One region of the Arthrobacter sp. UNCCL28 genome, then DNA from elsewhere that is predicted to be linked to it. Evidence: predicted binding sites of a transcription regulator. Region 1 holds the regulator's gene; the other holds the start of a gene.

Evidence for each region. Region 1 encodes Rex, which represses fermentation and respiration genes when NADH is low (regulators of the CRP and FNR family bind a similar motif). Its sites were predicted from a motif close to CTTGTGAANNNNTTCACAAG; they were not measured.
Region 2: the regulator Rex is predicted to act here: its motif matches at 11,960-11,979, upstream of BLQ01_RS20200 (glyceraldehyde-3-phosphate dehydrogenase).

What each region holds. Positions count from the first base shown of each region.
Region 1 covers NZ_FMWE01000001.1:114,767-129,478, reverse strand. The annotation lists gene BLQ01_RS00565 (LuxR C-terminal-related transcriptional regulator) at 1-1,499, opposite strand, end outside; gene BLQ01_RS00560 (Hsp70 family protein) at 1,503-3,620, opposite strand; gene ccsB (c-type cytochrome biogenesis protein CcsB) at 3,841-4,908, opposite strand; gene BLQ01_RS00550 (cytochrome c biogenesis protein ResB) at 4,908-6,623, opposite strand; gene BLQ01_RS00545 (cytochrome c biogenesis CcdA family protein) at 6,623-7,378, opposite strand; gene BLQ01_RS00540 (TlpA family protein disulfide reductase) at 7,385-7,990, opposite strand; gene BLQ01_RS00535 (histidine phosphatase family protein) at 7,994-8,659, opposite strand; gene BLQ01_RS00530 (YceI family protein) at 8,867-9,418, shown strand; gene BLQ01_RS00525 (hypothetical protein) at 9,609-10,322, shown strand; gene BLQ01_RS00515 (hypothetical protein) at 10,598-11,293, shown strand; gene BLQ01_RS00510 (redox-sensing transcriptional repressor Rex) at 11,338-12,033, opposite strand; gene BLQ01_RS00505 (glutaredoxin family protein) at 12,122-12,376, opposite strand; gene BLQ01_RS00500 (HAD family hydrolase) at 12,705-13,553, shown strand; gene BLQ01_RS00495 (endonuclease domain-containing protein) at 14,060-14,698, shown strand.
Region 2 covers NZ_FMWE01000010.1:92,716-107,427, reverse strand. The annotation lists gene BLQ01_RS20270 (D-2-hydroxyacid dehydrogenase) at 1-433, opposite strand, end outside; gene BLQ01_RS20265 (NAD(P)-dependent oxidoreductase) at 504-1,415, shown strand; gene BLQ01_RS20260 (SDR family oxidoreductase) at 1,448-2,218, shown strand; gene BLQ01_RS20255 (L-idonate 5-dehydrogenase) at 2,218-3,264, shown strand; gene BLQ01_RS20250 (FadR/GntR family transcriptional regulator) at 3,268-3,996, opposite strand; gene gndA (NADP-dependent phosphogluconate dehydrogenase) at 4,251-5,687, shown strand; gene BLQ01_RS20240 (oxidoreductase) at 5,810-6,652, shown strand; gene epsC (serine O-acetyltransferase EpsC) at 6,649-7,233, opposite strand; gene cysK (cysteine synthase A) at 7,275-8,210, opposite strand; gene msrA (peptide-methionine (S)-S-oxide reductase MsrA) at 8,277-8,801, opposite strand; gene BLQ01_RS20220 (Nif3-like dinuclear metal center hexameric protein) at 8,937-9,866, shown strand; gene BLQ01_RS20215 (zinc ribbon domain-containing protein) at 9,957-10,694, shown strand; gene yaaA (YaaA family protein) at 10,726-11,487, opposite strand; RNA gene rnpB (RNase P RNA component class A) at 11,546-11,937, shown strand; gene BLQ01_RS20200 (glyceraldehyde-3-phosphate dehydrogenase) at 12,201-13,688, shown strand; gene BLQ01_RS20195 (hypothetical protein) at 13,763-13,972, shown strand; gene BLQ01_RS20190 (HNH endonuclease family protein) at 14,090-14,712, shown strand, end outside.

The sequences.
Region 1 (14,712 bases):
AGATCCGTGGGACTTTCGCTCAGCAGCGCAGCCTGGACCGCCGCCCAATGCAACGGCACCGACCACAGCGGCGGATTTCCCAGCCTCTTCAGGAGTTCCCACGCACCATCCAAATAGTGTGAGACCCGGTGGGCCTCCCTCAACCGCGCGGCGGAAATCATCAGCTCGCCCCATGGCAGCAGGCTGTACAGGTCCACCGATACGTGCATCATGGCTTCCTTGGCCCTGTCCCATGCCAGGACCAGCCCGTGCACTTCGGTGCCCCGCCGTGCCAACCCCACTTCCAGCGCTGTCAGCAGCAGCTCATCGCGGGGCGCCAGGGGCCAGTGGTTCGCCTTGACGGCCTCGTTGATGGCCAATCGTGCCTCGTCGGCGTTGTCCTGCTGCATGGCGGACCATGCTTGCAGGAGGAACAGCCGTGGACGCGCAACATCCCCGCCCTGGCCTGCGGCCAAGGCGGCGCGGAGCACGTTGTCCGCCACCGCAGGTTCCCCGCTGTGGAGAGCGCACAGTGCGGCCAAGGCAGCTGGAGTCTCCGGCAAGGGAATCGCGGCGGCTGAGGCATTCATCATGTCCGACGCCCTGATGAGCTCCGGCAGCGCCAAGTGGGGCGCGGGTCCAAGGGTCTGCCGAAGGCCTTCCTGGGTGAGGGTCAATGCCACCGCGAGGATGGTCGGGGACCCCCCAGTCCTGCCGGATGCCAGCATCTCTTCGGCTTGTACCGCGTTTCCGGAACCGATCAGGGCCACAGCGGCCAGCGGCGCAGACCCCTCCAGCCTGTCCGGGCCCAGCCAGCTGTACGTATCAGCACTCCGGTTCAACATGCCGCGCTGGGCCCATACCGCGGCCGCCACGTCCACCCCCAATCGAAGGTCAGGTGGCTCCGGCAGGGCAAGCAGCCTGTCCACAATCCTTCCGGCACCGTCCAGGTCTCCCGTGGCGGCCAACGCCTGGGCCCGTTTGGCGGCGTTCTCCAGCTTGCTGTTTCCTGCAAGTACAGCCTCGGCGTAGAGATCCACGGCAAGTCGCGGATCAGTGTCGAAGAGATCATTGGCGGTCGCTTCAAGTTCCGAAGCAACGCGGGCGTCCTGCAGCCCACTCCTGGCAAGGTCCCGTGCGAGGTCGCCCAAGGGCCGGCCTTCGTGGAGGTGCTTGTCCACCAGCTCCCTTTGCAGCGCCCGGATGCGGGTGGTCGGGGTCCCTTGGAGCAAGGCGTATTGCGCCGTACCCACCACTGAACCGTCGGCCAGCAGCAACCCTGCGTCCCTGGCTGCGGTGATGACCCCTTCCAGTCCGTTATGGGCTTCCAATCGCTCCGGCAGGGGCGCGGGAAGGGTGAACCCCACGGACAGGGCCAACAACAATTCGCGGACCATCGCAGACCCGCCGGACAACTCCGTCAGGTGCGGGGGGACTTCATCATTGGGGAGGGAATCCATGAGGGGGTGATCGTGGAGCCCGGGCGGAAAGTGCCGTGGCTGATGGTCATGTCCCGTCATGGGCTAGACCGCCGACAACAGCGCTGGATCCGCAACGGGGACGGTCTGCGTGGGTGCGGGATCAGCTGTGGCGGGCGGCGGTACCGGATCCGGCGCGGGCTCCGGTGATGCCGGGGGCGGGGCCTGGGTGATGCTCGGCTCAGGCTGGGGCAGCGTCGGCTCCGGCGATGGCGGTGGAGGTGGAGGTGGCGGCGGGCTGCCCGGGTCCGTGGGTGTGGCAGGCGGAATGCTGGGTTCAGTGACCGGAGGCGGAGTGGTGGGAGTCGAGGTGGGAGGAGGATCGGTGGGACCACTGGCAGCGCCGCCCGTAGGTGCGGGCGTAGGGGTGCCGGTTCCCGGAGTGCCGGGCGTCCCCGTGCCGGGTGTCCCCGTCGCGGGCGTCCCCGTGGCGGGGGTACTCGTTCCGGGTGTTCCGGTGCCCGGGGTTCCGGCTCCCGGGGCAGGAGTGGCGGTGCTGCCCGTTCCACCGGTAGCCGCACCTGGTGAGTTGCCAGAGCCCGCACCGGCTGGGTTGCCAGTGGCCGATCCCCCGGCGGATCCTGTGCCCGTCCCGGCGCTGCCGGTCTCAGGCCGGACGGGTCCCCTCCCCGTTCCGGCCCTCGTGGCGCCGTTCCTGGCGCTGGCTTCAAGTCCCGGTCCTGGGTTACGTACCACCGGTGTCTCACCGGTGCTTCCTGCTCCCGCTCCGCTGCCCCCGCCACCGGAGGCTGCCGGACCGCCGTCGCGCATGACATCGGCAGCCTGGTTGCCGAACATCGTTGCCAGCAGCCCGCCGGCGTCGGGGCTTTGCGCAGCAGTGGCCGTAGCAATGGTCAGCACCGCCGCAGCTGCTGCGGCTGCCGCAGCCATCCGAACGCGAGGCCGTGACGTTGTGTGCCGGGTAGGTGAGCTGGAGGCGTTCCTCAAGGCGGCCAAAGCCGGCGGTCGCATGATCCCCGACGGCCGGCGCAGCGCGTCATCGGACGGTACCGGCCCCACCGCCGGCGCTGTGGCAGCCGCCGACGCTACGGCAGCCGCCTGGCCTGTGGCTTCAACCATGCCCGCCGCAGCCGCCATGCCCGCAGCAGCCACTGCCGCGCCGAGGCAGATGGAGGACTTCGGATCAGCGTCGACGGCGATGGGCCGGCCAAGTTCGACCGAAATCATCTCAGCCACCAAGGGAATGCGGGATGAGCCTCCGATGAGCAGTACGGCACGCAAATCCTGCGCGTCCACGTTGATGCCCTGCAGGCTTCGTTCCAAGGCTTCCACCGTTTCCCGGAGGGGTGCCTCGATCAGCTCTTCGAATTCGGCCCGGACCAGGCGGACGGACTGCTGGGTTCCTGGAAGGGAAACGGCCACGCTGGACTCGCTGTCCATGGACAGCGCCTCTTTGGCTTCGCGGCATTCCCGCCGCAGCCGCGCCAGGGCTGCCAGGGTTTCCGGTGCCATCGGATCCATGTCCGCCGCAGGGCTCACGTGTCCCATGACGTGGCGCAGGACGGCTGCGTCAAAATCAGCCCCGCCAAGGGTTTCGATACCGTCGGGACGGCCCAGCAACTCAAAGTTCCCGGCTCCGGCTTTACGGAGGATGGCGGTGTCAAAGGTGCCGCCACCCAGATCGTACACAGCGATGATGCTGCCATCTTCCACGCGTGTCTGGGAGGCGTAGTGCAGGGCCGCCGCTTCCGGCTCGCTGATCAAGGTGATGTCCGGCAAGCCCGCCAAGTCCAGGGCGGCCAGGACTGAAGAGACCCGATGCGCGCCCCAGGCGGCGGGGTGCGTCATGATGATCGACGACGGTTCCGAACCCTCACGCTCCCGGGCCCTGTCCACTACCCACGCCGCCATGGTGGCGTACACGTCCTCGGCGGTAAGCCATCCCTCGCCAACAGCGAGGGGAACGGAATCCCCGATCCGGCGCTTGAATTCGCGAACCATGTGGTGGGGATCGTCCAGACCCCGACGTTCGGCTGCTTCGCCTACCAGCACGCGGCCGTCGTCGGTGTAGAACAGCACGGAGGGTACTGCACTGCCGTGCAAACCCAGCGGCAGGACTTCCGGTGGCGTGCCTTGATCGGGCCTGGCAAGGGCTGCAGCGGTAAAACTCGTCCCGACGTCAATGGCGAGAACATAGCTCATGGGTACCTCGAAAGAAACACGGCGCAACGCTGGCGGACTGCATCACAAGCGGGTTCTGAACAAGTTAGCACTAGCTTTGGACAGGAAAAAGGCTTGTTTAGTGCACCGTTTTGACGTTTCTCAAAGGTCCGGGCCCGAGCCGGGGACAACGCCCCTGCTCAGGCCCGGATTGGGACCCAGGGCCGGATTCGGATCCGGGCCCGGATTTAGGACCCCGGATTTAAAGCCCGGAGTAGGAATGCAGGCCGTTGAAGACCGTGTTCACCAAGGTGAAGTTGATGATCACGCATGCGTAGCCAACGATCGACAACCATGCAGCGCGGGTTCCCGTCCAGCCCCTTGTGGCGCGGGCGTGAAGGTAGCCCGCGTAGACCACCCAGATCACGAAGGTCCAGACCTCCTTGGGGTCCCAGCCCCAGAAGCGGCCCCAGGCCTTCTCGGCCCAGATGGCACCAAACATGAGGGTGAACGTCCAGCCGATGAAGGCGATGGCATTGATGCGGTAGGACAGGTTCTCCAGGCTCAGAGCGTTGGGAACCAAGCGCATGAAGCCCAGGTTGTCCGCACGGCCGGCGGCGAGGTTCTTCTGGCGGTATGACTGCAGCAACTGCAGCACGGACATCGCGAAAGTCAGGGTGAACAACGCTGAGGAGAGCACTGCGATGGAGACATGGATGATGAGCCAGTAGCTCTGCAGCGCCGGAACCAGGTGACCCACGGGGGTCCAGAAAGCAGCGGAGGCTGCAACGAGCATGATGATGGCCAGGCCGATCACGAACGTGCCCAGGAAGCGCAGGTCGCGGCGGATGAGGACAATCAGGAACACAGCAACGGCAACAAAGGCACCGGTGGTGAGGAACTCGTACATGTTGCCCCACGGCACACGTCCTGCACCGAAGGCACGCGTCACAACGCCGGCCCCGTGAATCAGGACACCCAGGACCGTCAGCGCTACCGCCACGCGGGCAGGTGCCCGGCGTTCGCCGCCGTATTTCATGTCGCCGGCGGCGGTTCCGCCCTCATAGGTGAGGCCCGACGTCGGGCGCTCGGCGCGGCCTGCCGGCCCACCGGCGTCGGAACCTCCCAGGCCTGACCTGACCCGGCCTGCTGAAACCGTTACCTTTTCCTCGACGGTGCTGGCCGCGGCCTTCAGGTCCACGGCGCGGAGCACCTTGCTGCTTTTGGCCAGGTCCCAGGCAAAAGCGATGAACGCCACGGTGTACGTGCCGGCGGCCAACAGCATGAACAGCTCGCTGTACTGGCCCAGGGTTTCGTTGATGGCTGGCATTACTGGTCCTTCGAGGTTGGGGAAGATCCTGCTGTTGTTGGAGCGGTGTCCTGCGCATCCGGGATGTTCCATTCCCGGGCAAAGATCTCGCGTAGTGCTGCTGATTCGCCGGCCAGGCGGTGGTCTTCACCGCGGGCCAGCAGTCCATACTCCACCATGGTGCGGCCATCGGCATGGGTTCCACTGCGGACCCAGACCCGGCGGCGGTTGATGTAGAGCGACATCACCAGGCCGGCGACCGCGAGGAATCCAAAGATCAGTGCGTAGAGCTGGCCGGGGTTGTGGTGGATGTCCACGCCGATGTACTTCTTGACGCCGTCAAAGGTGATGCTGCCCTTACCCTCGGGCAGGTTGGCGGTGGCGCCCGGGGTCAGGGTGATGCCACCGGCGGCGAGGTCGCGGGCGTTGAGGGGCTTGAGGTCCTTGACGTCCAGTTCGAACACGTTCTGGGGCACGCCTTTGTCCAAGCCGAGATCGCCGTAGAACGAGTTCAGGCTCAACTGCGGATTGAACAGCTCAGGTGAGGCACTGAATGACGTTCCGTTCTCGCTGACGAACGCCGTGGGAAGGAAGAAGCCGACAAAACCAAGTTGTTCCGGCTTGGCGTCGGGGACCTTGATGACCACGGACGAGTAATAGTTGTCGCCCTGGACCTTGGCCGTGACCGGGCCTTGGAAGGAGACGTTGCCCTCCCCGTCGCGGACCGTAATCATGGGGGCGTAGCCGTTACCGGTGAGGTAGAGGCTGGTACCGCCGAGCGACACGGGATCGTTGACCTTCAGGGTTTCCTTCTTGGCCGGTGAGTCCGGGCCTTCCTTGGTAGTCACCTCGGCCGTGTAATCGATCGGCTGGCCCGCTTTGCCCGGCGATTCGCGGTCGAACGTGGCCTGGAACTTATCCAGTTGCATGGAGTAAGGCTGGAGTGCGCTGCTCTGGAAGTTGGTTCCCGGCGTGAACTGGTCATAGCCCACCAAGGTGTTGACGAACGTCTCGCCCTCCACAAGGATCCGCTGGCCGCTGTATCCGTACAGGCCACCAATGGCCACGGACACCAGCACGCCGATCAAGGACGTGTGGAACACCAGGTTGCCCACTTCCTTCAGGAAGCCACGCTCGGCACCCAAGGACGGCAGGGCGCCGTCGACGTCCCTGACCTCCACGCGGTAGCCGCGTTTCCTGAGCAGCCCGGCGGCATCGTTGATGGCCTTCGACGCCGGGATCCCGGCGTCGGCGGGCAGCGCAAGGGTGCCGTACTCCGGCAGCCGCGAAAGGCGCTTGGGGGTGCGCGGCGGCTGCGACTTCATGGCCTTGTAGTGGGCGATGGCCCGCGGAGTGACGCAACCGATCAGCGAGATGAACAGCAGGATGTAGATGGCGGAGAACCATGCCGACGAGTACACGTCGTAAAGCTGCAGGGCGTCCAGGAGCTCACCGTAGGACGGGTTGTCCTTGATGTACTGCGTCACCACTGACGGGTTTGCCGGCCGCTGCGGGAACAGGGACCCCGGGACCGCGCCGACTGCAAGCAGGAGCAGCAGGAACAACGCAGTGCGCATGCTGGTCAGCTGGGTCCATGCCCACCGGAGCATGTCTTTGAACCCGAGGGCGGGCAGGGCTGCCTCGGACTTGGCCTGCTGGAGCTTGCCATCCGCTGCGTTCCCAGTGGCGCTTTCAGCGGACGGTGACTTCTTCTTGGCTTTCACGGACTCGCTCATCAGATTGGCAACTTCACATCGTTTTGGAACCAGTACTGCAACTCGGTCACCCAGGTTCCCCACACGCCGGTGGCCATCAGGATGCCGAGCAAAATCAGGATGCCCCCGCCAATCCGCTGGATGGCCAGCCGATGCTTCCGGAAGAAGGACATGACTCCCATGCCACGGCGGACGGCCAGGGCGATCAGGAGGAACGGGATGCCCAATCCGAGGCTGTAGACGAAGGCCAGGAGCGCACCCTTTGCCGCCGATGAACCACCGGACAGGCTCAGCAACTGTACCGCGGAGTACGTCGGGCCAATGCAGGGCGCCCAACCCAGGCCGAAGGTCAGCCCCAGGAGCGGTGCACCCCACAGTCCGGCCGGAGGCTTGGCATGGATCTTCGCATCACGCTGCAGCCAGCCGAAGCCACCCATGAACACTATGCCCATGATGATCACCAGGATGCCCAGCAGTTGGGTTATCCAGGCATTCTGCGGACCGGTCAGCAAGGTACCCAACTGCCCGAACGCGCCTCCCAGGAGGACAAAAATCACCGAGAAACCAAGGACGAACAACCCAATACCGGCAAGCATGCGGCCACGCCGCTGCTTTTGGAGGTCGACGCCGGTGAGTCCGGTGACGTAGCCAAGGTACCCGGGCACCAGGGGCAGCACGCACGGCGAAAGGAAGGAGACCAGCCCGGCCAGCAAGGCCACTGGCACAGCCAGCAGCAGCGATCCGTTGAGGATCGTCTCGGCGAAGGGACTGTTCATGGGGCGCTACTCAGCCACTGCTGAAGTGATGAGGGCTTTCAAGGTGCTCTTCTCAATCTCCCCGAGTACGCGGGAGGCAACCTTGCCTTCCTTGTCCAGGACAAGGGTGGTGGGTACCGCGCCCGGGGGCACAATGCCGGATACGGACAGCAGCACTGCCCCGTCCTTGTCGTTGAAGCTCGGGTAGGTGATGTTGAAGGTCTTGTCGAACGCTTCAGCCGTGGCTTGTTCGTCGCGGAGGTTGACGCCGAAGAACTGGACTCCCTGGTCCTTGAAGTCCTGGTGGAGGGCCTCGAGCTGGGGAGCTTCGATGCGGCACGGAGCGCAGGCAGCAAACCAGAAGTTCAGGACGGTGACTTTGCCTTGGAGATCCTCGGGCTTTACCGTTTGGCCGTTAAAGAGGGTGCCCTTAAGGGCCACGGGTGCGGCACGGTCAGCCTTGGCGAACTCTGTCACCGAGCCGTCGCCGGCCACGTAGTTCTTGTTGTCGCCGGCTTTGGCCTGCTTGGCCAGGGAATCCTCCTGCGCGCACGCGGACAGGCCCATGGTCAGACCTGCGAGGAGGACGCCGCCGGCAGCCAACGCGCCACGACGTGAAAGGTTGTTGTCCATTGTTTATGCCCCCGGGGTGCTGGCCGCGCCGGGAAGCAGGACGGCAGCAGGTTCGGTGTACTCGACCCGCACGATCTTGCCGTTCCCGTCCAGGGTCAACGACGTCAGGGAGGTAAGGGTGCACTCGCGCTTGCGGGGGTCGTGGGCCAGTCGGCGCCCTTCTGCGGTCAAACGAGTGGACCAAATAGGGAGCTGGTGGCTCACCAGGATGGCTTCGGCGCCATCACCGCCCAGTTCAATTGCCTTGGCCCTGGCGTCCTCAACGGCAGCCAGCATCCGCGCCGCTTGCTGTTTGTACGGCTCGCCCCAGGAAGGACGCAGCGGATTGCGGAAGTAGATCCAGTGCTTGGGCTTCAGGAACTCACTCTTGGTGGGGTGCAGTCCCTCGAAGTGGTTCTCTGCCTCGATAATGCGCGGCTCGGTAGTGATCTCCAGGTTCAAAGCCTCTGAAGTGGGCATGGCCGTTTCCTGCGCGCGGGTGAGCGGCGAGGCCACCAAATGGACGATCTTGGCGCCCTGGCCGGCGCGCGCCACAAAGTGGTCGGCCAGCATCCGGGCCATCTCCCGGCCACGTTCGGAGAGGTGGAATTCCGGCAGGCGACCGTACAGGACGCCGTCGGGATTATGGACCTCGCCATGGCGAAGCAGGTGGACAGTTGCTTGGGGCATGTTTACCAGTTTCTCAAAGAAGCGGGGCGATCCGAAATCTTCTACCGCTAGTAGAACTCAAAGTTTTTCCGAAATGTTCCCCGGAGTTGGAATAAAAGATGCATATGCATGTTTATACTGGACACGAAGCTCGGTTGACGTTTCAAGCAATCGACCAGACCGGGCAAGCACGCAGTACCTACCAATCGATATAGGAGCAACACCATGATGACTCTTCCCGCTTCCGTCACCACCGGCACCTGGACCCTCGACGCTTCCCACAGCGAGATCGGCTTCACTGTCCGCCACGCAGGCATCAGCAAGGTCCGCGGCCAGTTCAAGGACGCATCTGCCACCCTCGAGGTCGGCGAAACCCTGGCCGACTCCAAGGTCACCGCCACCATCCAGACCGCCAGCTTCGACTCCGGCGACGTCAACCGCGACGGCCACGTCAAGGGCGAAGACTTCTTCGACGTCGAGAAGTTCCCCGAGATCACCTTCGTTTCCCGCCACGTCAAGGCCAACGGCAACAGCTTCGACCTCGTGGGCGATCTCACAATCAAGGGCGTCACCAAGGAGGTCTCCATCGAGACCGAATTCAACGGCGTAGCAGTGGACCCCTTCGGTAACACCCGCGCCGGCGTCTCCGGCGAAACCACCATCAGCCGCAAGGACTTCGGCCTCACCTGGAACGCAGTCCTCGAAGCCGGTGGCGTCCTGGTCAGCGACAAGGTGGTCATCAACCTGGAACTCGCATTCATCGCACCGGCAGCTGCATAGTCTTCGGGCTTTCCGCACGGTTCCACCACGACGGCGCCACCCACAGTCCCCGCCTTTGGCCGGCTGTGGGTGGCGCCGTTTCGCATATCCGGAAGTCACCCCGCAATTGTTCGGCAAAAAGCCTGTATTCAGCTGCGAGTTGGCTGCGAAGTTCCTATGCAACCTTCAACCTGCGGTCTACAGTGATGCCATGAGTACCCCAGACGAAGCACCACAGCCACAGCAGCCCGGCTCCCAGCCTCCGCAGCCGGGCAATGTTCCTCCTGCGGGTTACCAGCCTCCGCAGGGCTACCAGCCACCCCAGGGTTACCAGCCGCCGTCGCAACCCGGGCAGTATTCACAGCCCAACCAAGGACAGGCCGGCCCACCCCCCGCGGGTCCAGGGCAACCCGGTCCCGGGCAGCCCGGATTCCACTTCGAAATGCCAACCGACGGTCCCCGCAACTTCAACGACGTCATGCCCCAGGGCGGCTTCTCGGGAATGTTCAAGACCCAGGGCCTTCCCACCGAACTGAAGGTTTCCTACTTCATCTGGGTGATCTCCGGGCTCCTGGGCCTGCTGTTTGGACTCATTGGGTTCTTCGCGATCATCGCCCTCTTCGCGTTCGCCCCCGGAGTTGCCGCGATCCTGCTGATCATCCTCATCCTCTCCCTCGCCGTGGCCGCTGCGCAGGTAATTCTGGCCATGAAGATGAAGGAAGGAAAAGAGTGGGCCCGCCTGGCATTGACCGTCGTGGCCGTCATCTCCTTGCTGCTCACCATCTTCAGTGCCGCCAGCGCCGGAGGGTCCAGTACAGGCCTCGGCAGCAACTGGTTCGGCTTCCTCGTCAGCGCGGTAGCCGTGGTGCTGATGTGGCTCCCCAATTCCCAACTCTGGTTCAAGGCAGTCAAGGGTCACGCATAGCGCTGACGCAACTGCCGTCGTCGTTCGCTGAACGGCCACCTGGAGCAGAAGGCCGCGGTAAATCCTCCGGATCGCCGCGGCCTTCATCATGCGCGGCCTTCATCATGAAGGCGTAAGCCAACATGATGATTTTTGCCGTCCGCCGGAAATACCTGCGTGGGATCACCTTCAGCGTCAGACCCGGAAGGTACGGTGGAAGCAGAACCACGCTGGGGGCAGGGTCATTTTGCTGATCCCGGCGGCCGCACCAGCAGTCGAACAAGCAAAGGAATGCCATGAGCAACCCTCCGTACCCGCCGTCAAACCCGGGCGATGCCAACCAGCCCCAGCAGCCGGACACCCAGCCCGCCGCTCCGTCCGCGCCCCAGTACGGCCAGCAGAGCCCTGCAGCACCGCAGTACGGCCAACAGTCTTCTCCCTACGGCCAGGCTCCTGCCGCACCGCAGTACGGGCAGGACACCAACTGGCCCAGCCAGCAGCCCGGCCCCACCGCCGTGCCGCCCATGGTCAACTACGCCTTCTGGATGATCATTGCCGCAGGCATTCTCTCCGCGATCAGCTCGCTGCTGCTGGCTACCACCGGTGCTGACGCCTTTATCAATGCCATGAACCAGCAGGCAGGCCAGCAAGGCACTGAGCTTCCCGAAGGGTCTCTGGAAGGCATGCGGGGCGTGATCGGTGTGAGCGCCATCGTCGGAGCAATCGTGGGCCTTGGCCTCTACGCACTGGTCGCTTTCCCCGTCCGCAAGGGCAAGAACTGGGCCAGGATCCTCGGCACCGTCTTCGCGGCGATCTCCGTCCTGGGCCTCACCAGCCTGTTCCAGTTCGGCGCCACCTACGGCATCTTGCAGCTCATCGTGATCCTGCTGGGTGTTGCGGCGATCGTCATGCTGTACCTGCCGGCGTCGGCCCCTTATTTCCGCAAGGCGCAGCCGTTCGGCAACACGTACCAGAACCCCTACGGCCGCTAAAGACGCAGCCTTAGAAAACCCTGCGGGCGCGGACCCGGCGAAGGCTATACAGCCTGGCCCGGTGTCTGCGCCCGTTGTGCGTGATAGGCCAAAATCTGCAGTTCCGTGGCCATATCCACTTTGCGGAGGTTCACGTGCGGAGGGACCTGCAACAGCACCGGCGCGAAGCTGAGGATGCTCCGGATGCCGGCGGCAATGACGCGGTCGCACACAGCCTGTGCCACGGTCGCCGGCAGCGCCAGCACCACCATGTTGGTGTGGGTACGCTCCAGGACCCGCTCAAGTTCGGCGGAGTCGCTGACACGCAGCCAGCCAACTTCATTGCCGATCACCATGGGGTCGGCGTCGAAAATAGCTACTACGTCGAAGCCCCGGGACTCGAACCCGCCATACCTGGCCAGGGCTTTGCCGAGGTTACCGGCGCCAACAATGGCGACCTTCCAGTCATGGGTCAGGCCCAGAGCGGCCGCAATGTGGCGGCTAAGGTATTGGACTTCGTAGCCGACACCGCGTGTCCCATAAGATCCCGCGTAGGAAAGGTCCTTGCGGAGCGTGGACGAACTGACCCCTGAGGCCTCCGCCAACGCCTCCGACGACACCCGCTCCACGCCCTCGGCCAGCAAAGAGTTGAGCGCGCGCAAATAGAGGGTCATCCGGGCCACAGCCGCGGGCGGGATCTGCTTGGCGGCAGGTTCGTTGTCCCCGGTTACAGCTTCCGGGGACGGTTCCAGCGCAGTCACGGTATTCTCCATTGCGTCGCTTTGTTGTTCCACTCTATGACCCCCGGCCGGACTCAACAAAAGCCATTACTTGCGGGTAATCCTGCTTTCAGCCCTCCAGGACCTTCTTCAGGGTGCGGGTAAGCCGGTCCTCGTCGATCTTCCAAAAATCGCGTTGGATACCATCAACCAGCACTACAGGAATCTCCTCGGCAAAGCGTTCCTGCAACCGGGGATCGTCGTCGATCCGTTGTTCAGTCCATTGCACGCCCAGGCTTGTGGTGACACGCTCGACGGCGGCACGCGCCTCCGTGCACAGGTGGCAGTCAGCTTTGGTGAGGAGGACGACGTCGGGAATAGCCATGCCTCAAAGGTACCGTCCAACCGTCTCCCACATCCCCCACCCACCGGACGCACCCTCTCTCACATCCCCCACCCACCGGACGCACCCTCTCTCACATCCCCCACCCACCGGACGCACCCTCTCCCACATCCCCCTCCCACCGGCCGAACCATCTCTCACATCCCCCACCCCCCGGCCAGTTCCTCTCTCACATCCCCCACCCTCCCGGCCAGTTCCTCTCTCACATCCCCCACCCTCCCGGCCAGTTCCTCTCTCACATCCCCCCACCTTCACGCGGTTCACCCGTGCGCCCCCAACGCGGTTCCTGACGATTGACTAGACTCAAGACATGCCCGAGGAGAAGAACGCCGCCGTGGTCGCAGATGCCTTGGTGCAGAAGCACACTGTGCAGAAGGACGCTGTGCAGAAGCGCACGGGCGAAGCCGCCTTCTTCGACGTCGACAACACTTTGATGAAGGGTGCAAGCCTCTTCCACGTTGCCCGCAAAATGTACGAACGTAAGGCCTTCACACTTTCGCAAGCTGCTGGATTCGCGTGGAAGCAGTTCAAGTTCGTCATGCGCGGCGAAAACATGGAAGACGTCCACTCTGTCCGCGACTCCGCGCTTACCCTTGCTGCCGGCATCACTGTTGATGACATCAAGGCCCTGGGCGAAGAGGTCTACGACGAAATGATCGAGTCGCGGATCTGGCCGGGGACCAAGGCACTCGCGGAACAGCACCTCAGGGTTGGACGCAAGGTCTGGCTCGTCACGGCTACACCCATAGAGGTAGCCACGGTCATTTCCACCCGGCTCGGACTAACCGGCGCCCTTGGCACCGTGGGTGAAGTGGAAGACGGCATGTACACGGGAAAACTCGTGGGCGACATTCTTCACGGGCCTGCAAAGGCAGTGGCGGTCCAGATTGTGGCCGATCGGGAAGGCCTGGATCTGGATCACTGCTGGGCCTACAGCGATTCCGCCAACGATATCCCTTTGCTCACCATGGTGGGGCACCCAGTCGTGATCAACCCGGATGCAAAGCTGCGCCGGCATGCTCGTGAGAACAACTGGCCGGTGTACGACTTTCGTTCCGGCCGTCGCGCGGCAACCTTGGGGCTGAAAGCCGCAACGGTGGGCGGGGCGGTCTACGGCCTCTGGCGCGGATTTTCACGGTTCCGCGGCCCCCGCATCTGACCTTCTCTCACATCCCCTGCCCCAAACCCAAACGCTCACTCACATCCCCCGGGCCACAACCCAAACGCTCACTCACATCCCCCGGGCCACAACCCAAACGCTCGCTCACATCCCCCGGAGGCCCCAACGAGCCTGTGGATAACTTCCGATGACACAAGCGTTTCTGGGCAAGAATGCCAAGTATGCAGAACGCCATGCCTCTTCCGGCCAAACTCACCAACGCACCGTTCACGCTCGAAGAAGCGAAGGCTGCGGGCGTGGGGCCAAGAAATCTCTGGAACCGCACCACGGTAGATGGGGTCAGCCGTGGCATTTACCGGCCATCGGATTGGAATTTTGAGCTGTCAGCCGCTGCGAGAACGCTGTCAGCTATAAGTCCTGGCGCCTGGATTTCCCATGTAACGGCAGCAAGGTTACAAGGTGCATGTCTTCCGCCGTGGTTGTCGGACTCCAATGAACTGCACCTCAGCAAGCCGAGGCAGCTGCCATCTGTGCGGCGCAAGGGAGTGATCGGACATACTGTGGTTGCCTTCGATGACGAAATCGAGTGCGTCGAAGGCATCTGGATGAGTACTCGGTCCCGGACTTGGTTGGATCTGGCAAGGCGCCTGCCGGTCCGCGATCTCATCTGCATGGGCGACGAACTCATCCGCAGGCCCAGACTGGAATTCGAAGAACGAGACACGCCTTTCACCACCCTGGAGGCTCTTCGACAGTTGGTGGACAGACACAAGAACCTGCAGGGCGTTGTTCGGGCCAGGGAAGCTTTGGACCTGATGCGTGTCGGGGCGGACTCTGCGCCCGAGTCGTTGCTTCGCTTGGCGATGCTGGACGCCGGCATTCCCGAACCCGAGCTCCAAGTGCAGCTCCGCCCTAACGACCCGTTCTCGCCGTCGGCAGACTTGGGCTTCCGTGATCGTCGGATAGCAATACAGTACGACGGCGGTCATCACCTTGGGCGGGAACAGATGTTCAGCGATCGGAGACGCGACAAGGCGTTCGAGGCAGCGGGCTGGACCGTCCTCAAATTCGGGAAAGACGATTTGGCGGACAACTTTACGTCCGCCACTCGGCAGATTAAAGGCGCTCTACGATCAGCATGGCAGGATCCCGCGGTTGCTTCGGGCTTTTCCCCGGGGACGTGAGGGAACGTTCGGTC
Region 2 (14,712 bases), on a different contig from region 1:
CGAACGCGGAGAACTCGGCCAACGGAAGTGCATGGACTCCGGCTGAGGTGGTGACGTGGAACTTCTGCAGGGTTTCGGTATCCAGGCCTGAAGCCTTGACCGCTCCACCGGCTCCTGCGGCCATGGCGTGGATCCACGCCAGGTGCGGGTTCTCCACAGCGATGCGCGCCAGGCCGGCGGGGCTTTCGTTGGGGAAGCCGTAAAGAACCTGGGCCCGGTTCAGCATGGCCCAGTAGCGTTGATCCTGCTCGGGCGTCCGCTTGAAAGCGGGGTCGCCGGCATGATCGGCCGGGAAGCGCTCCGGGGGGAGCAGTTCGGGATCGTAGAGAACTGTTACGGAGGGATCTACAGCGCGGATCAGCTCTACGTGCTCTGCTTCGAGCGGCACAGCGATGGCGATGGTAAGTTCATCAGTCGTCATAGTGTTCATCATACTGAATGGCGGCTAGGATATTGAACAGTTTCCTGAAGATGAACCACAAAGAAGTGAGGTGTTACCTGCAGTGACCAGCAAACGTGTGGGCTTCGTGGGCCTGGGACTCATGGGAGCGCCCATGGCCGCCAACATCGCCCAAGCCGGATGGAACATCACCGCCTGGAACCGCTCTCCGGCCGCCTTTGACAACCTCCCCAACGTTGGGCGGGCGGAAAGCGTTGCTGCACTGCGCGATGAAGAGGCGATGATCTTCATGCTTCCCGACCTTCCCTTCATCGAAGAAGCCGCTGCGGACCTGCTTGAATCATGGCGGAACGAACCGCCCAAGCCGGGTACCGCCGTCGTCATCATGAGCAGCGTCTCGCCAACAGGGGTCCAGCAGTTCGGGGAGGCCGTACACCAGGCAAGCCACGGCAACGCGGCAGTGGTGGACGCCCCGGTCAGTGGCGGTACGGCTGGTGCGGAAAGCGGAACCCTGGCCATCATGGTGGGCGGCTCCGAACCCCAATTCCAGGACCTGTTGCCGCTGCTTCGTGCCATGGGAACCACTGTCCGGAGGATGGGCCCCCTCGGGGCGGGTTCGCTTGCCAAAGCCTGCAACCAACTGATTGTCGGAACCACGACGGCGGCACTTGCCGAAGCGGCCGAGCTCGCCGAACGCTCCGGCATGGATGTGCAGGCCCTCTTTGACGTCCTGTCCGGAGGGCTGGCCGGCAGCCGGGTGCTGGACAACGTTGGCCCCCGCCTGGCCGCCAAGGACTATGCGCCCACCGGCCCCGCCAAGTTCATGCATAAGGATCTTGGCTTTGTCCTGGGCAGCGCGGCAGCCGTTGGCTCGGCCGTTCCCTTGGCGAGCGCAGCCCTTGACCTCTACGCCGAACTCAAACGCCAGGGCCTGGGCGACCAGGACCTTTCAGTGGTACGTCAAACCATCGCAAACCTGAGCGGCGAAAACCAAGTTTCGTCCAACATCAACTAAACGGCGCAACGACAAAGGAATGAAGAGCAAACATGACTGGACCTTTTGATCTGACCGGGCGGGTTGCCTTGGTGACAGGCTCAAGCAGGGGAATAGGCAATGCCCTGGCCAGGGGATTGGCCGATGCCGGGGCCACGGTGGTGTTGAACGGCATCAACCCGGAACGGCTGGAAGCTGCCCACGCAGCCATGGCTGCCGACTATCCCGCCGCCCAGGTGCACAGCCGCGCCTTCGACGTTACGGACGCCACCTCCGCCGCTGAGGGCGTTGCCTGGATAGAACAGAACGTCGGCCCGTTGGAGATCCTGGTGAACAACGCAGGAATCCAGCACCGCGTCCCCATGCTGGATTTGGACGTCAAGGACTGGGACCGGGTCATCACCACGGACCTGACCAGCGCTTTCCTGGTAGGCAGGGAAGCTGCCAGGCATATGATTCCCCGGGGACGGGGAAAGATCATCAATATCTGTTCGGTCCAGACGGACCTGGCCCGTCCCACCATCGCCCCCTATGTTGCCGCCAAGGGCGGGCTGCGGAACCTGACCCGCGCCATGACGGCTGAATGGGCTGCCTCCGGCCTGCAGATCAACGGCATAGCACCGGGGTACATCCACACAGAAATGACGCAGAACCTGGTGGACGATCCCGACTTCAACTCCTGGATCCTTGGCCGCACCCCTGCCAACCGCTGGGGAACAGTGGCTGATCTCGCCGGACCAGTGGTGTGGCTCTCATCGCAGGCATCCAACTTTGTCAACGGCCAGACGATCTTCGTCGACGGCGGAATGACGGTGGTGGTCTGATGGGCATCACTCTTCCGGCCTCCGGCCCCGCGGTGGTAGCCCACGGCAAAGGCGATCTCCGCATCGAGGATATTCCGCTCACCGCCCCAGGACCCGCAGAGGCGATCGTTGAGATCGCGTACGGCGGCATCTGCGGCTCGGACCTCCACTACTGGTTGCATGGCGCAGCAGGAGAATCGATCCTCAAAGATCCCATGGTCCTTGGACACGAGATTGTGGGAACAGTGCTTCAGCAGGCAGCGGATGGTTCGGGCCCCGCCGCGGGTACTCCGGTGGCCGTCCACCCCGCGACTCCGGCGCCCGGTGATGCCAGGTATCCGGAGGACCGGCCCAACCTCTCGCCGGGCTGCACGTACCTGGGCAGTGCTGCCCGGCATCCGCATACCGACGGCGCATTCAGCCGCTACGCCAACCTGCCCTCCAGGATGCTCCGCCCGCTGCCGGCAAACCTGGACCTCCGTACTGCCGCGCTGGTGGAGCCCGCCAGCGTCGCCTGGCATGCCGTCTCCCGCGCCGGAGACGTCGCCGGAAAGTCGGCCCTGGTCATCGGCAGCGGCCCCATCGGTGCGCTCGCCGTCGCCGTCCTCAAGCGCGCCGGCGCGGCCAGGATCGTCGCCGTGGACATGCATGACAAACCATTGGAGATTGCCCGTGCTGTTGGCGCCGACGAGGTCCTCAAGGGCGACCAAGCCGAGGCCATTGCGGCGGTGGATGCCGACGTCGTCATCGAATCCTCGGGAAGCCACTTCGGTCTCGCCTCGGCCATCAAGGGTGCCACCCGTGGAGGAAAAGTGGTGATGGTAGGCCTCCTGCCCTCTGGCCCGCAGCCGGTTTTTATCTCCCTTGCCATTACCCGCGAGCTGGAACTCCTTGGCTCGTTCCGTTTCAACGACGAAATTGACCACGTTATTACAGCTTTGGCGGACGGCTCGTTGTTTGTGGACCCTGTTGTGACCCACGAATTTGACCTCGCCCACGGCCTGGAGGCCTTTGAGGTGGCCAGGAACTCCGCGGAGTCCGGAAAGGTCCTGTTGAACTTCGGCTAGCTGTCAGTTCCTGGAGACAGGGACGAACACGCGGGGCTGGTCATCCCAACTGGGTGCCAGCTCCGCAATGGTCTGCCGCATGATCCTGGCTGCGGCGTCGCGCGCTACCGGGCCGTCACCGGCGTCGATGGCGTGGGCGACGTCCATGTGCCATTGGAGTGCCTGCTTCTGGGGATGCTCGGGCATGAGGCCGTGCACCGTACGGCCGGTGAGCGTCTCGGTGACCTGGCCAATGAGGTTGGCGAACATCTCGTTGCCCGAACCCGACAACACCAGGGCGTGGAAACGGATATCGAGGTCCAGGAACGTTGCCATGTCGCCGGCATCGCCGGCTTCCTTCATGGCCAGGGATATCTCCACCAGCTCCTGACGGAGGCTCTCCGGTGCATTGCCTGCGGCCAGTTCGGCGGCTACAGGCTCGACGGCGGAACGCAGCTCCGCGAGCGATCGCAGCTGGGCGCCCCGCCCCTCGCCGGCCAGCCGCCAACGAATGACCAAGGGGTCGAACGGATTCCAGCGGTGGGCAGGAAGGACCCTGATGCCCACCCGCTTGATGGTCTCCACGAGGCCGAGCGATTGCAAAACGCGGACAGCTTCACGGACTACCGAGCGGGAGACCTTGAGTTCGTCTTCCAGGTGCTCCGCCAACATGACATGGCCGGCAGGCAAGGCGCCGCCGACAATCCGGGTTCCCAGGTGCTCGACGGCGCGGTGGTGGAGGCTGGTTGACATAGAGGTAAGCATAATGGCGCGGAGAGCGCGCGCGCGTGCAGGATCCGGCGTCACATGCCCGTCCTTGCCGGAGCCGGATCCGGCGCGCGTCATAGACTGTTTATGACGCGGGGAGCTTCCACAACGTGGGCACCGCTTTCCTGCCCACGGTTTTAATACGTATGGTTTATTACAGCCCCTGGTTTTGAAATCGCTTCCTGCATGCCCCCGGAGGGTGCGCGGAACTGTTTGCACACGAACGAATTGGAGTTTTGATGTCAGCACACATCGGTGTCACCGGCCTTGCGGTGATGGGCGCCAACCTGGCCCGCAACCTCGCCCGCAACGGCTTCACCGTGGCTCTTCACAACCGCTCCGTTGAAAAGACTGACGCCCTGCTCGAAAAGCACGGCACCGACGGCGACTTCATCCGCACCGAAACCCTGCAGGAACTCGTCGACTCGCTCGAAAAGCCCCGCCGCGTCCTCATCATGGTCAAGGCCGGCGCTCCGGTGGACAACGTGATCGAGCAACTCGAACCGCTGCTCGAAGCCGGTGACATCATCATTGATGCCGGTAACTCCCACTACGAAGACACCCGCCGTCGCGAAGCCGCGCTGGCCAAGAAGGACCTGCACTTCGTAGGCGTCGGTGTGTCCGGTGGCGAAGAAGGTGCCTTGAACGGCCCGTCCATCATGCCCGGCGGCTCGCGTGAGTCCTACGACGCCCTCGGTCCGCTGCTGGAAAAGATTTCGGCAAAGGTCGACGGCGAACCCTGCTGCGCATGGATCGGCACCGACGGCGCCGGCCACTTCGTCAAGATGGTCCACAACGGCATCGAATACGCCGACATGCAGGTCATCGGTGAAGCATTCGACCTCCTCCGCTCCGGCGCCGGCATCGAGCCCGCAGAGCAGTCCAAGATCTTCGCTGAATGGAACAAGGGCGATCTGTCCTCCTTCCTGATCGAAATCTCTGCAGAGGTCCTGGGCCACGTTGACGCCAAGACGGGCAAGCCTTTCGTGGACGTCGTGGTCGATGCTGCAGGCCAGAAGGGCACGGGCCGCTGGACGGTCATCTCCGCCCTGGAACTTGGTTCCCCGGTCTCCGGCATCGCCGAGTCCGTCTTCGCCCGCGCACTCTCGTCCCAGACCGAGCAGCGCAAGCTTGGCCAGGAACTGCTCGCCGGCGAAGAAGCCTCCGTGGAAATCCCCGAGACTTTCGTCGAGGACGTCCGCCAGGCACTCTACGCCTCCAAGCTGGTCTCCTACGCCCAGGGCCTGGACATGCTGACCTCCGCTGCCAAGGAGTACGGCTGGGACCTCAAGCTGGATGAAATCGCTTCGCTCTGGCGTGCCGGCTGCATCATCCGTGCAGAGCTGCTCAAGGACATCACCAAGGCCTACGCAGCCGAGGAGAAGCCCGCAAACCTGCTGTTCGCACCGGCCTTCACCAAGGCCATCGCCGAGGCACTCCCGGCGTGGCGCCGCGTGGTGGCCACGGCAGTTCAGCTGGGCATCCCCGTACCGGTGTTCTCCTCCTCGCTGGCCTACTATGACGGGCTGCGCCGCAAGCGCGTCGCCGCTGCCCTGATCCAGGGCCAGCGCGACCTCTTTGGTGCCCACACCTACGGCCGCGTGGACACCGAGGGCACGTTCCACACGCTCTGGGGCGAAGACAAGTCCGAAATCTCGGCAGTCGACACCCACTAGCATCGCGTTCACCGTCAAAGGCCGGCCCACCCCAGTTACGCTGGGGTGGGCCGGCCTTTGCCGTATCTGAACAGCCCAGCCGAACCTGAACAGCCCAGCCGAACCTGAACAGAAGGATAACCGTGACGGCATCACGCGTTGCGCTCGTCACTGGCGCATCCACAGGAATCGGTTTCGTCACCGCGATCGCCCTCCGGGCCGCAGGATTCACGGTCTACGCCGGCGCTCGACGGGTCGATAAAATGGAGCCGCTGGCCAGCCGCGGCATCACGGTGTTGTCCTTGGATGTCCAATCGGAAGAATCTATGGCGTCGGCAGTGGCATTCATCGAAGCGGCCCATGGGCACCTTGACGTGCTGGTCAACAATGCCGGTTACGGCTCCTATGGCTCACTTGAAGAAGTCCCATTGGCCGAGGGGAGGCGTCAGTTCGAGGTCAACGTCATGGGCCTGGCAAGAATGACCCAACTCGTGCTCCCTGCAATGCGCAAGGCACGTGCGGGCCGGATCATCAACGTGACGTCAATCGGCGGAAAAATATATGAACCGCTGGGGGCCTGGTATCACGCAACCAAGTTCGCCGTGGAGGGTATGAGTGATTCACTGCGCCTGGAACTGAAGCCGTTCGGCATCGACGTCGTGATCATCGAACCATCCGGGACCAAGAGTGAATGGGGCACCATTGCGGGGGAGGGGCTGCTGGCCACGTCCGGCGACGGGCCCTACCAACAGCAAGCCCATGTTGTTGCCGCTGCGCTGGCGTCGACCGCAGGTGAAGGCCACATCTTGTCCACACCGGTACGGGTTGTTGCAAATGTGATCGTCCGGGCCGCAACGGCAAAACGCCCCAGGACCCGCTACCCGGTGGGCAGGGGAGCCTGGAGCGTCCTGGCGCTGCGAAGGATCCTTCCGGATCGGGCCTTCGATGCCGTCTTCTGGAATTTCTACAGAAGGCTCGCTGGCTAGATCCGGTACTCGATGTAATACTCTGCCGGGTCCACGGCCGGCTTCGTTTCTGACCGGGCATCGCGGTGCCGCCATGTGGCCGGAATGCCGGTGATGATGGACTCCGGAGGCGCGTCCTTGACTACCACGGCATTGGCGCCGATCGCGCTGCCGGCTCCGATGGTAATAGGGCCAAGCACCTTCGCCCCGGCGCCGATGGTGACACGGTCCCCGATGGTGGGATGCCGCTTGACCTTGGCCAGTGATCGTCCGCCCAGCGTTACACCGTGGTAGATCATCACGTCTTCGCCGATTTCGGCGGTTTCCCCGATCACCACACCCATGCCGTGGTCGATGAAGAACCTGCGGCCAATGGTGGCACCAGGATGGATTTCGATACCCGTCATGAACCTGGCCAGCTGGGAGATCAAGCGCGCCGGAAAACGAAGCGCCGGGTTCTGCCACAGCCGGTGCGTTACCCGGTGGGCCCAGATGGCGTGCAGGCCGGAGTATGCGAAAAAGTTCTCAAAAGATCCTCGAGCCGCCGGGTCGTGTGACCGGGCGGCGTCGAGGTCTTCCTTAAGCCTTGCGAAGAAGCTCACAAAGACCTTTCTACAGGAAATGAAGGAATGCAGGCGTCGTGTCAGCCGCGGATGTCGTCGAAGAGCACAGTGGAGATGTAACGCTCTCCAAAGTCGCAGACGACGGCAACAATCAACTTGCCGGCGTTCTCAGGACGCTTGGCAAGCTCGAGGGCACCCCACACGATGGCACCGGAGGAAATGCCACCGAGGATGCCTTCACGGGCTCCGAGTTCACGGGCAACGCGGACGGAGTCTTCCAACGTGGCATCCAGGACTTCGTCGTAAACATTGGTGTCCAGGATTTCGGGAACAAAGTTGGCGCCAATGCCCTGGATCTTGTGGGGTCCCGGAGCGCCACCGTTGAGGATGGCGGAGTCCTTGGGCTCGATGGCCACAATCTGTACGCCCGGCTTGCGTTCCTTAAGGACCTGGCCGACGCCGGTGATGGTTCCGCCGGTGCCTACGCCCGCAACGAAGATGTCCACTTCACCGTCGGTGTCTTCCCAGACTTCCTCGGCGGTGGTGGCGCGGTGGATGGCCGGGTTGGCTTCATTGGCGAACTGCTGCGCCCAAATGGAGTTCTCGGTGTTGGCAACGATTTCCTGGGCCTTTTCGACGGCGCCGCGCATGCCTTCGGATCCGGGCGTCAGGACGATCTCGGCACCGTAAGCGCGCAACATGACGCGGCGCTCTGTGGACATGGTCTCCGGCATGGTCAGGATGACCTTGTAGCCACGTGCTGCGCCCACCAGTGCCAAGGCGATGCCGGTGTTGCCGGAGGTACCTTCGACGATGGTTCCGCCGGGCTTCAAGGCGCCGGACTTTTCGGCAGCGTCAATGATGGCCACACCGATGCGGTCCTTGACGCTGTTGGCCGGGTTGTAGAACTCGAGCTTGACCGCAACCGTGGCGTCGAGGCCTTCGGTGAGCCGGTTCAAACGGACCAGCGGAGTGCGGCCTACCAGCTGCGTGACGTCGTCGTAGATCCTTGCCATGAAAATTACGCCTATCTCTGAAGAGGGAATGCTGAGGTCAGCCTAACCAGCCGGATCGAAACACCGCTAAGCAGTAAGCCATGCAGAGTAATATTTCCGGGCCTTTGCCAGCTTCGGGTTAATAATCACCTGGCAATATCCCTGGTACGGGAATTTGGCGTAGTAATTCTGGTGGACTTCCTCGGCCTCATGGAATTCGGGGAGCCGGCTGACCTCGGTCACAATCGGATCGGACCACAGGGCCTGGGCCCGCTCGATGGCCTCCTCGAACAACACCTTTTCTTCCGTGGTGGTGTAGAACATCGAGGACCTGTACTGGGTTCCAACGTCATAACCCTGCCGGTTCAAGGTGGTGGGGTCATGCAGGGCAAAGAACATGTCCAGGATGACCTCTTGCGGAACTATGGTCTCGTCGAACGTTACTGCCACCACTTCGGCATGCCCCGTAGTTCCGGAACAGACCTGGTAGTAGTCGGGGTTGCGGACATGGCCGCCTGTGTAGCCCGAGACAACCGAGCTGACACCGCGGGTTTTCTGGTAAACGGCGTCCAGGCACCAGAAGCAGCCACCGCCAAGTACGAAAGTTTTCATGTTCTCTTCAATGGATGGGAGGGCTTGATGATTCCCGCTTCACCTTACGGGAGAATTACGGCACCTGGCAGGTACTTCGGGCGAGCGGACCACCTCATCCGCCGTCGGAGGTCCGAAGTAGGGAAGAATAAGAGCATGGAAGCAGTAAACACCGGCATTTCTGATGCGGATTCGGTCGACGATGACCAAACAGTTGAAGAGGACCAGACAGGTGCCGCCAGCGGTGATCCCACGCTAGGCCAGGTCTTACTGGCGGTTGAGGAACTCTGGCCTGAGTCATTGGCGGAGGACTGGGACGAAGTGGGCTTGGTGGTAGGGCGCCCCAACGTTCCCGTTACCAAGGTTCTTTTTTCGGTGGACCCCACGTTGGATGTTATTGATGAAGCCATTGAGTGGGGCGCCGGGTTGTTGATTACCCACCATCCGCTGCTCCTTAAAGGGGTGAATTCGGTAGCCGCCACCTCGGCAAAGGGCCTGGCGGTCCACCGGTTGATCGAGGCCGGGACCGGACTCCTGACCGTCCATACCAACGGGGATTCCGCCGTCGGAGGAGTTTCGGACGTCCTTGCCGACGCTTTTGGGCTTGAGAACGTGTCCCCGCTGACACCCGCTGCCAACGGGTTGCCTGAAGAAGGCATAGGCCGGGTGGGCGACCTGCCGGAACTCGCCACCCTCGGCGACTTTGCGGGAAGGGTCTTCGAAATGCTTCCGGCAGTGGCCGGTGGTGTCCGCGTTGCCGGGGACAAGGACGGACTGGTCCGGCGGGTCGCAGTGTGCGGTGGGGCCGGAGACAGCCTGTTCGACGCGGTGCGTGCCAGCAACGCCGACGTGTATGTCACCGCGGACATGCGCCACCATCCGGCCTCGGAAGCCCGTGAGGGAGCAAGCAACGGGCGCCCCTACCTGATTGACGTTTCGCATTTTGCCAGCGAATGGCTTTGGCTGCCCGCCGCAGCCGAAGCGCTGGGAAACGTCCTCGCTGACCAAGGCTACGACGTCGAAATCCGCGTCAGCAGCACCAACAGCGATCCTTGGGACTTCATACTCACTCCCGGCGGGGACTAGAGTCTAGAAGGATACGGGCAGCCCCAACAGAACGGGGTTGATCCGGCCGGAACTGATCCCCAGGCCCGGCAGCGACAAGCGGAGGTAAGCGTGGCGAAAGCAGCACCGGCAGAACAACTGAAATTGCTTGAACTGCAGGGGCTGGATGCCAAGCTTAAATCGCTGGCCGGTCGTCGGCGGGTCTTTGAAACCGATCCCCGGATCAAGGACCTCACGGATGCGCTGACCGTTGCCAATGGTGAACTCGGCGCGGCAAAGGTGGCTGTCCATGACGCCGAGGCTGAGCTTCGGCGTGCGGAGGCGGACGTGGAGCAGGTTGCCACCCGGATCGAACGCGACGAAACGCGGCTTAACAGTGGCACGGGACTGTCCAAGGACCTGGTGGCACTTCAAAATGACATCGCCTCGCTGAACAAGCGCCGCTCGGACCTTGAGGACGTTGAACTTGAGATCCTGGAGCGGCTGGACACGCTGCGTGAGCGTCAGGCCGCCCAGCAGGCGATTGTCGATGACATCCAGGGCTCCTTCGGCAGCATCCGCGCTGAGCTGGATGAAGCCATTGCCGAGATTGCAGCTGAAGAAACCGTGGTTCGGGGCCAGCGCGCAGCGTTCGCCGACACCCTCGATGCCGGACTGCTGGCAGTGTACGAGAAGACCATTGCCAAGCGTGGCGTCGGTGCTGCGCGCCTGTTCCACGGCAAGTCCGAGGGCTCGGGCATGATGCTCAGCCCCGGCGACCTTGCCGAGGTCAAGGCCGCAGCCGAGGACGAGATCGTTTTTTGCCCGGACTCAGGGGTCATCCTGGTCCGTTCGGCCGAGTGGAACTGACCGGGCCTCACCTTTCCCGGCCCATGCCCGGCTAGGTCAGGATGATGTTCAGCGCGTGGGGCTTGCGGGCCGTGCCCTCAACCAGTTCCGCAGTCCAGACTTCGCCGGCAGCTTTCAGGAGCTGACCTGGAGTTGACGGGGCTTTGCCGCGCCTGGTCAGCAGGTGACGTGCCAACTCACCGCGGGTGTGCTTGGCAAAGTGGCTGACCACGGTGCGCTTGCCGTTTGCCTCATTGAAGACAATGACATTGACGGTCTGCGCCGCCGGGGGAGCCCAGGCCGCAGCGTAGGTGCTGGAACGGCAATCGACCAGGAGTTCCCCTTCGCTGCGCGTGGCGAGTGCAGCGTTCAGTTGCGGCTTCCAAAATGAGGCGAGGCGTCCGACGTCGGGCAGAGCCGTTCCCATGGACAGCCGATAGGCGGGCACGTGGTCGCCAAAGCCGATGGCGCCCCACAGGGCTGAGACCACCAGGATGGATTCGGTGGCCTTGCGCCGCTGCGTGGGAGTCATGCTGTTATAGCCCAAGGCGTCGTAAAGAACACCCGAATAGACCTGGTGCGCCGGCGCTGCCGGTTCCGCGTTGAGCCGGGTATTACGTTCGACGTCGTCACGCAGCGAGGCGCCGACGCCCAGCAAAGCGAGTGCGTCCTCGTGCGCGCTGACTGTACCCAGGGCCTCAAGGACTTTTGCCCGGTAAGGATTCAGCTCCGGAAAACTGAGGGACTCCCACTCGATGGCGGGACCTTTGGCAGCGGGGGTCTTGCCTTCGGAAGGCGGAAGCAGAATCAGCACCAGCCGATATTACCGCCGGACTTCGGCCGGTCCCAACGCCGGTAGACTGGACGGCGGATGGGTCGACCAGGCGGTCGCGCGTCACGAAAGTGGCTCGAGGAACGTCCGGGCTCCGCAGGGCAGGGTGGTGGGTAACGCCCACTCGGGGTAACCCGCAGGCCAGTGCCACAGAGAACAGACCGCCTGCGCTGCGCGATGTTTTCATCGTGCGGCAGCAGGTAAGGGTGAAACGGTGGTGTAAGAGACCACCAGCTCCCTGGGTGACCGGGGAGGCTAGGTAAACCCCACCCGGAGCAAGGCCAGACAGGACACGTTTGAGGGCTGCCCGCCCGAGTGTCCGGGTAGGCTGCTGGAGGGCGTCGGCAACGGCGTTCGTAGATGGATGGCCGCCACTCCTTTTCCGGTAACGGAAAGGGATGACAGAACCCGGCGTATCGGTCGACCCATCCATTTATGACCGCCACAATAGCGGCGTGTGAGTGATTTCACGCCTCCGGGCGGCCTACGCTCCCGCCTTCAGCCCTAGAATGGTTACTGAACGTAGATGTTCTGCCGCCGGGACTGCGTTCGCAGCCGGCGGATTTTCTTTGCTCTCGTTCAAGGCGCTGTGGGTGGACCGAAGCCCGCCGGCGCATGTGCCGCAGGACTACTCCGGGCGGCCGCTGCCATCTGCATACGAGGACGTATGTGGTTGACCCAAGGAAGGTAGTTCTGTGAGCCAGACGTCAGATTCTTGTCTTGATAAGTGGATGGGCCGGGAGGCCCTCGCCGAGGCCATGATTCCGGTGATCGGCCGGTTGTACCGGGAAAACAACGTGGTCACCAGCATTCACGGCCGCAGCCTGATCAACAAGTCCACCATGAACATCCTTAAGGCGCACCGTTTCGCCCGCCGGATGAGCAACCACGAGCTCCTGCTCGAAGAGACCGCCCCCCTGCTGAACGCCCTCTCGGAGCTGGAACTCGGCGCGGCAGCCATTGATATTGCACGATTGACCGAGAAGTTCCGGGCCGAAGGCAATGGCGCCTCCCTGGATGAGTACCTGCGTGCAGAGCTTGCTGAGATCGTGGGCAAGCGCGGCGCTGACGACCGCACCAGCACCGACGTCGTCCTCTACGGCTTTGGCCGTATCGGCCGCCTGCTGGCCCGCATCCTTATTGAAAAGGCCGGTGGCGGACACGGCCTGCGGCTCCGCGCCATCGTTGTTCGCAAGGGTGCCGAGAATGACCTCGTCAAGCGCGCCAGCCTGCTGCGCCGCGACTCCGTCCACGGATCCTTCGAGGGCACCATCCGCGTTGACGAGGAAGCCAACACCATTACCGCCAACGGCGTGCAGGTCCAGGTCATCTACTCGGACAACCCCGCCACGGTTGACTACACGGCCTACGGCATCAAGGACGCCCTGGTGGTGGACAACACGGGCCGCTGGCGTGACGCTGAGGGCCTGTCCCAGCACCTGCAAAGCAAGGGTGCTGCCCGCGTCCTGCTCACCGCACCGGGCAAAGGCGAGCTGAAGAACATCGTCCATGGCATCAACCACCGGGACATTTCGGACGACGACAAGATCGTCACCGCTGCTTCCTGCACCACCAACGCCATCACCCCGGTGCTGAAGGCCATCAACGATAAGTTCGGCATCATCCACGGACACGTCGAAACCGTGCACTCGTTCACCAATGACCAGAACCTGATCGACAACTTCCACAAGGGCGATCGTCGTGGACGTTCCGCTGCGCTGAACATGGTCATCACCGAAACCGGTGCTGCCAAGGCCGTCGCCAAGGCTCTCCCGGAACTTCAGGGCAAGCTGACCGGCAATGCCATCCGCGTTCCCACGCCGGATGTCTCCATGGCCATCCTGAACCTGAACCTTGAAAAGGGCACCACGCGCGATGAGGTCAACGACTTCCTCCGCGAGATGTCCCTGCACTCGGATCTGCGTAAGCAGATCGACTACATCGATTCTCCCGATGTTGTCTCCACGGACTTCGTCGGATCACGCCGCGCCGGCATTGTCGACGGACTCGCCACGATCTCCAACGACAAGAACCTCGTTCTCTACGTTTGGTACGACAACGAGTTCGGGTACTCCTGCCAGGTAGTCCGCGTCATGGAGGAGATGGCAGGCGTCAACCCGCCGTCGTTCCCGGCACGCGACGTTGTGGCTCCGATCGCGGTTCTCGAAGCGGCCGGCGCCTAGGCACTCCGGAAGTATTCACGGGTTTCCCGGCTGTGTCACTGGCATCGGCCGGGAAACCTGACCAAAATGGGTTCATGGAAAACGAATCGACTTTGGAGCACGAAACCACACTGGAACATGCGCTTGATGTGGCCCGCGCCAATCACAAACAAGCCCAAAAACTCCTGGATCAGGCTGTCGCGGCCAATGCCTCCGGTGACGTCCCGGACCAACGGGTTGAGCAACTGCGCGGACTCCTCGCTGTAGCAACAGAGGATTTACAGCGCGTGATGCGCGAGCAATAAACCCGGAATTCAGCCCTCACGGTGTGACTTCTCCTACACACTGTGGATACCGGCTCTTTCTGTCGGGGCCTTGTCCTACGCTCGTAGGACCTGCCTGCCCCCACTGGATGGAGTCCCTTGAGTATCACCTGGTCCGCCTACAAGCGCGCCCGCCGCAGATCCCGGCAAGCATGGACAATCCTTGCGCTGTCTGCCGTCACCGTCGTGGGCGGACTCTCCTGGTTCTTCAGCACGGGCCAATTTGACGCCGCAAGTCCGTCGCTGGCGGGACCCAGTGAAGCTCCCGTCTACAACCCCCTCTGGATGAAGCCCGTGCAAGGAGCCGCACCGGTGGCTGCAGGGGACGCCGATGAGGCCTTGGATCGACTTCCGGTCAAGGGCCGGGCTCCCCAGTCCAACTACGATCGGGCAGCTTTCGGACAGGCCTGGGCCGATGCCGACAGGAATGGATGCGATACCAGGAACGACATCCTGCGGCGTGATCTCTCTGCGGTCGAGTTCACCGAGGGGTCTTCCTGCAAGGTGGCCGCCGGCACGTTCCACGAACCCTACACCGGCGCACAGGTTACCTTCCGACGAGGACAGGACACCAGTTCGTCCGTCCAAATAGACCATGTGGTTGCGCTGGCTGACGCCTGGCAAAAAGGTGCACAGCAGCTGACCCTGCAGCAACGCCGGATATTGGCCAATGATCCCTTGAACCTGATTGCGGCGGACGGGCCGGCGAACGTCAAGAAGGG